2 linked regions of the Acidicapsa ligni genome follow. The main gene of each other region encodes a partner of the protein of the gene in region 2 in a complex. Links are inferred from orthologs where the notes say so. Each region holds a gene or a part of one and is shown on either strand. Other genes may lie near its edges. The genes, in order: OHL19_RS08800 and hfq.

What was found.
Region 1: the proteins of hfq (region 2) and OHL19_RS08800 are in contact, whole or in part, in a crystal structure (PDB 3VU3), measured with the Escherichia coli proteins. The link is inferred for Acidicapsa ligni from one-to-one orthologs.

What each region holds. Positions count from the first base shown.
Region 1 is NZ_JAGSYG010000002.1:591,230-594,514, reverse strand. The notes cover bases 238-3,201. They hold OHL19_RS08800 (catalase), read right to left. Parts: upstream 2,780-3,201; coding sequence 695-2,779; downstream 238-694. Other genes in these bases: OHL19_RS08795 (SDR family oxidoreductase), read left to right, coding at 3,055-3,201; OHL19_RS08805 (hypothetical protein), read right to left, coding at 238-628. In the rest of the region: more of OHL19_RS08805, read right to left, coding at 1-237; more of OHL19_RS08795, read left to right, coding at 3,202-3,285.
Region 2 is NZ_JAGSYG010000002.1:444,134-447,233, reverse strand. Bases 114-2,892 are described here. They hold hfq (RNA chaperone Hfq), read right to left. Parts: upstream 1,785-2,892; coding sequence 1,443-1,784; downstream 114-1,442. Other genes in these bases: OHL19_RS08195 (DegT/DnrJ/EryC1/StrS family aminotransferase), read left to right, coding at 2,277-2,892; hflX (GTPase HflX), read right to left, coding at 114-1,366. Outside these bases: more of hflX, read right to left, coding at 1-113; more of OHL19_RS08195, read left to right, coding at 2,893-3,100. UniProt on the Escherichia coli protein: RNA chaperone that binds small regulatory RNA (sRNAs) and mRNAs to facilitate mRNA translational regulation in response to envelope stress, environmental stress and changes in metabolite concentrations.

The sequences.
Region 1 (3,285 bases), 150 kb from region 2 along the record:
TGTCTCTACTCACGAGCTGATCTAAGTAACTCTGGTCATTTGCGGGCATACTTCCGAGTTTCAATGCGTTCGCGAAAATCACGCTGACTTCACCTCGTTTGGATGCTGTCAACGCGTCATCTTTCCCCGTGTCACCCCGGAATAAAGCGTCAACAAAGTAAGCATTTGGGCCTTCCGAGACATTTGGCCTGGGAACGGGACCAGAAGATAACGAAGCCCCTGTCAGCGACGTTGCCGCAGCACCAAGGAAAGCCGCGGTGACAACGAGTGCGACTGACCAAGCAATAAAGCCGTGAACCGTATCCCGGAAATAAACCTCATCCGAATGCACGGTTGACCACTTTGTACGCAATCGGCCAGCGAGGTAACCGCCCATCGCTGAACTTGCGAGTTCGGCAAAGATCAGCCAGAGGATCGTAGCTGTGCCGATGGTCGATGAGGAAACTCCCTCGTTCGACCAAAGCGACACAGAGGACAGGCCAAGACCAGAGCCTAGCGCCAACAGGATGAGCGCCAGCGATGCGATGGCGAAGGCTCCTGCGAATACCGCTGACCAGGAGACTCCCGAGGCATGAGCCTCCTGATGAGCGTGTGTTGTAGAAAACGTTGTTTCCGCAAAATTGTCCATCAATCTTCCCACTTTCTAAATCTTGGTTTTGAGTCGTTGCGAACACTTGTAGTTCTGCTTTGAACCCTAGAAGATGGTGCGGACACTCGGCTCACGTTTCCAGATTCGACCCTTGGCTGCCGTCTTCAGGAAAGCGGCGGCAGAGATCCCAGTAAGCACGCCATCATCAACGACCACACCTGCGGCATCCAGAAGTGGCTGTGAGGCTGCCGTGCCTCCAATGACCTTGAGATGAGCGAACGCGTCATGAACCCAGGCTACAGCCGCCACTTCCGAACAGAGTTGTTGAGTTCCCTCATCGGACAGGGCCACGTAAACGGTGTCGAAGAGCACGGATGGACCACCAGCGAGTTGGAAATCGGCTTCAAAGAGGGTGCCGTCTTCCGCAATCGCCCCTCCTACTTTCGGCGCGACGATCTTGAAGTTCGCCCCGGCCTTCTCAGTGGCTGCCTTCAGAGACTTGATTAGCGCGCCGTCCGAACCATCGGCAATGAGGCAACCGACCGTGCGACCTTCCAGCGTAGCTTTGGCTTTTGCAAGAATGCTGAGAGCCAATGAAGGGGAAAGTCCATCGCGAACCTTGACCTTGGTCGGGGCTGCCTTGATTGCCCCTTGAAGGCCGAGACCGGCAGCAATGCGTTTTGCGATCGCGGGATCGACGTTCGCCAACTGCCCGACCATCCGCTCACGAACCGCAAGGGTTTCGACCTTGCTCAACTCGAAAATGAACGCAGAGATGATGTGATTCTGCTCGGTTTCTGTTTGCGAATAGAAGAATTGATTCGCCTGAGAGAAGTGATCGGCAAATGACTCCGCGCGTATCCTTAGCTTCGCTTCGCCAACCGGCTCCTCGAACGTACGGAATCCTTCGCCTGGAGACTGGCGCGGCGTATTCGACTCCAGAGAACTTGGCGAATAAGAAACGCGACCTGCTTGTGCTTGCGTCTGCATATGTCCATCGCGTTGCATGTTTGCGAACGGGCATTTTGGCGCATTGATTGGAATTTGTTGATAGTTCGGGCCGCCGAGACGCGACAGCTGCGTATCGACGTAGGAGAGTAGCCTCCCCTGAAGCAACGGATCGTTGCTGAAGTCAATCCCAGGGACAACATTGCTGACTCGGTATGCTACCTGCTCGGTCTCGGCAAAGTAGTTTTCGACGTTGCGGTTCAAGACCATGCGACCGATAACCTTCAGAGGCAAAATCTCCTCCGGAATCAATTTGGTGGCATCGAGAACGTCAAACTCATATTTTTGCGCAAATTCCTGATCGAAGAGCTGCACTGCGAGTTCCCATTCGGGGAAGCTTCCATCAGCGATGGCGTTCCAGAGGTCACGGCGATGGAAGTCAGGATCAGCCCCTGAAATCTTGACGGCTTCGTCCCAACAAACCGACTGCATCCCAAGCTTTGGACGCCAGTGAAACTTGGCGAAAGTTGAGTTACCCGAAGCGTTTACGAGACGGAATGTATGAACTCCGAAACCTTCCATCATTCTGAGGGAACGCGGTATGGCTCGGTCAGACATGATCCACATCAGCATATGAGTGCTTTCCGGCATGAGCGAAACGAAGTCCCAGAAAGTATCATGAGCAGACTGCGCCTGCGGGAAACCGCGATCCGGCTCCTGCTTGACCGAGTGAATCAGGTCAGTGAACTTGATTGCATCCTGGATAAAGAAGACGGGGATGTTATTCCCCACAAGATCCCAGTTGCCCTCCGGGGTGTAGAACTTCACCGCGAAGCCTCGCACATCGCGAGCGAGATCGCTTGAACCCATATTGCCTGCAACGGTCGAAAAACGCGTAAAAACAGGAACCTTTTCGCCGATCCGGTTGAGTACACCGGCCTTCGACACACCTACCAAGGAGTGTGTGAGTTCGAAGAATCCATGCGCGCCGAATCCGCGGGCATGCACGATTCGCTCTGGGATTCTCTCGTGGTCAAAATGTTGAGTCTTCTCCAGCAGGAATTGATCTTCCAGCAATGAAGGACCACGCGGTCCGGCTTTGAGAGAATTTTCGTCGTCAGAGACGATCGTGCCTGTTTGATTGGTCATAGACGGATGAGTTCCACCGGCTACCTGGTGAAGCTCACCCCCAGTCTCGGAGAGTAGCTCTTTTGCAGTAGTTTTGGGAGTCGTTTTCTTCATTGGACCTCTCTTCATCGGAGTCGAAGTAGTACGCTCGGCAAGATCGGCGGACGGGATGAGATGGGACCGTCTGCTGCGATGGATATACCGGGGCAGCTTGCACTCGTAATTAAATTGGATGCTTAAAGTTCGATGTACAGCATTTGTAGAAATTCCACAGAGTCAATCTGAATGACTAAGTGGCAGGCAACAGCAGAGGCCTGTTTTGTGCATCTGAACCTTCAACAGCGGCCGTGCGCTTCTGTTATACGAGACCCTCACAGGAGCCTGACTGCATGTCTTCGGATAAAAATGCGTTTTCGCGTCGCGACCTCGTCGGCCATTTAGGAGCTGGTATCGCCGGCGCAGCAGTAACTGCCGCCGTTCCGGCCATCGCTCAAACTCAGCGTGAAGGCAATTCCAGCGCACCCTTCGTTGACCCAACGACAAAATATCCGAAACCTCCCTATGACACGACGCAGCAACCCTGGCCGGGTTTGGCTAGCAAAATGATTCCACCACCCGAT
Region 2 (3,100 bases):
CAAACGACCGCTGACTGATCACCATCCCCGCCTCAATTGCCGCCAGGGCCGCGCCATCCGCCTGCGGCACCACAAGTTCGGCATCGACCAGCGGATCTGCCACCAGGGCATCGTCGATCGCTTTGAGCAATCCTTCCAGCCCATCGCCGGTGTATGCCGAGACGGTCACGATTCCTCGGTGCTCCAGCCCTGCGCGCTCTTCAGCAGTGAGCAGATCGATCTTGTTCAACACTTCGATACGTGGCTTGTTCAGCACTTCCAACTCACCCAAAACCTTTTCCACCTGGGATTTCTGCTCGTCCCCGTATGGCGAAGCCGCATCGCGAATATGCAGCAGAACCTCGGCTCGCTCAACCTCTTCCAGCGTCGCGCGGAAGCTCGTCACCAGCGTATGCGGCAGATTGCGAATAAAACCTACCGTGTCCGAAAGCAGAATCCTCCTCCGGCTCGGCAGCTCCAACGCGCGCAGCTTGGGGTCCAGAGTCGCAAACATTCGCGAAGAAGCCAGCACGCCCGCGCCCGTCAACCGGTTGAACAAGGTGCTCTTGCCCGCGTTCGTATAGCCCACCAGGGCAACCGTCGGCACCGGCGCTGACTCCCGCCGCTGCCGCTGTTGCCGTCGAATCCTGCGAACCGAATCCAGCTCACCACGCAGATGCACCAGCCGCTTTTGAATCGCACGGCGGTCCGTCTCCAGCTTGGTTTCACCCGGTCCGCGTGTGCCAATGCCGCCGCCTAGCTGGGACATCGACTTTCCACGTCCGGCAAGCCGTGGGAGCATGTACTCAAGCTGCGCCAGCTCGACCTGCAACTGCCCTTCGCGGGTTCGTGCATGCCGGGCAAAAATATCGAGGATCAACTGTGTCCGGTCCAGCACCGCACATGGCAACGCGTCTTCAAGATTGCGCAACTGTGTCGGCGAAAGATTGTGATCGAACAACACCAGGTCGGCGTTGTTCGCGGCAGCAATACCGGCAATCTCTTCCACTTTGCCCGCACCGATCAGAGTCGCCGGATCAGGCCTGCTGCGCCGTTGTAACGTGCGTCCTACCACGATCGCCCCGGCACTCTCTACCAGTTCAGAGAACTCCGCCAGCGAAGCATCCACGTTAAGATCCGTCGAGATGCCCAGAGCAGAATCGGAAAGTGCTGGATCGGAAAGTACCAGTGAATCGGAGCCGGTCTCCAACTCATTACTGAACTCGTGAGTGGATTCGGCGGTCAGGCGCGAAGCCGCCTTCGCACCCTCAGCTCCAGGGCGGCGGACCTTGCTGTGGCTGGACAAATCCACGCCTACGAGCACCGCCCGCTCCTGCCGCTGGCGGGACGAGGAAGGAATAGAGTCGCGACCATCGCGGTATGACACGGAACGCCCCTCGGCAAAGCCTGAAGCATCCGTGCCATTCCCAAATGTGTCGTTCCTCAAATCGTGACTGCGATCTTTACGAATGATTTGCCTGGGGATTGGCTGCCGACGCACCACCACCTGTCGCGGGCGCACCCACGCTGGAGGCTGGAGTCAACGGCGCACCAGGCCCTTGCCCTGGCGCCCGATGTTCCGGCGTATGCAGCACACTACGGTTGCTGACAACTGTAGAAATGGCGTGCTTGAAGATCAACTGCTCCTGGCTGTTGTTCTCGAGCAACACCGAATACTTGTCGAAAGAACGAATCTTACCGGTTAACTTGACGCCGCTCACCAGATAAATCGTGATCGGTGTCTTGTCCTTCCGAACGGTGTTCAGGAATGTATCCTGAATGTTTTGTGCCGGCTTGTTATCCATGTGCCGATCTCCTGCTTTCTTGTTTTCAAAGTCTGTTCATATTTTCTGGAGACAGTTCGACAGGAGTTGCCGCCCAGTGTTGAAATCCAAACCTGAAGCTCAGGCTGACGCTGGTGCAGAGTTCCCTTCCTGACTGTTGCCGTCCCCGCTGCTGCAAACCGGTCACCGCATGCAATTCAAATCGCTTTTGGTTTCCGCAATCTACCAAATCACACTATAGGGGCTAACACGTTGTTTCAACAAAGATTCACATCCATGTGAGATTTCATTGCTTATCGTTTGACCGACTTTCATCGCATCAAACCGGAACCTGCTATCGCATGAGATGCGCTCACCCTTCCATTGGACGCGTTTCGAGTTTCAATGGGAAGTTGATACCATAACTGAGTGGCGACCTCGAACAGCAAACAGACAGATTCCACCGCAACCGCAGTATCGGCAGACACAAAAACCGCGGCCCCAGGCCATGTAATCCCAGTCCAGGCGGTCCCGATGCTCGATTTGTCCCGCCAGTACACTCCTATCCACGACGAACTTCTCGCCGCAATGGGCCACGTGCTGGAAACAAGACAATTCATTCTCGGCAATCCCGTAGCAAATTTCGAGGCTGCGGCAGCGGAGCATCTTGGAGTCAGCCATGCTGTCGGCTGTTCTTCCGGAACGGATGCCCTCTGGTTGGCTTTAGCTGCAGCAAATATTGGACCGGGCACTGCCGTCATCACCACACCTTTCAGCTTCTTCGCCTCTGTCAGTTCTATCTTGCGCGCCGGCGCTACTCCTTTGCTGTCCGATATTGATCCGGTTTCCTTCAATTTGGATCCAGATCGCGCAGAAAATCTACTTCAACAGTCTCAGGCAGTGCCCGTCCGCGCCCTGCTGCCGGTCCACCTCTACGGCCAGTGTGCGCCATGGTCCGCCTTCGCCGCTCTGGGCAAAACCTACGAGCTCGCGTTGATTGAAGACGCAGCCCAGGCATGGGGCGCTCGCTCTGACGGAGAACGCGCCGGAGCCCTCGGCGACTTGGCTGCCTTCAGCTTCTATCCCACCAAGAACCTGAGTGCTGCCGGGGATGCGGGCATGGTCACAACCAACAATCCAGAGTTGGCCGAACGCCTCAAAATGCTGCGCCAGCATGGAATGCGCGAACGCTACCATCATGACGAAGTCGGCTGGAATGCGCGCATGGATGGCTTCCAAGGCGCAATCCTGCAGGTAAAACTCAAATACATTTCAGAGTGGAACGAGAAGCGCCATCAGGCCGCTGCCCGCTATCACGAACTCTTTGCAGCTGCCGGACTGGCAGAATCGGGCATCTA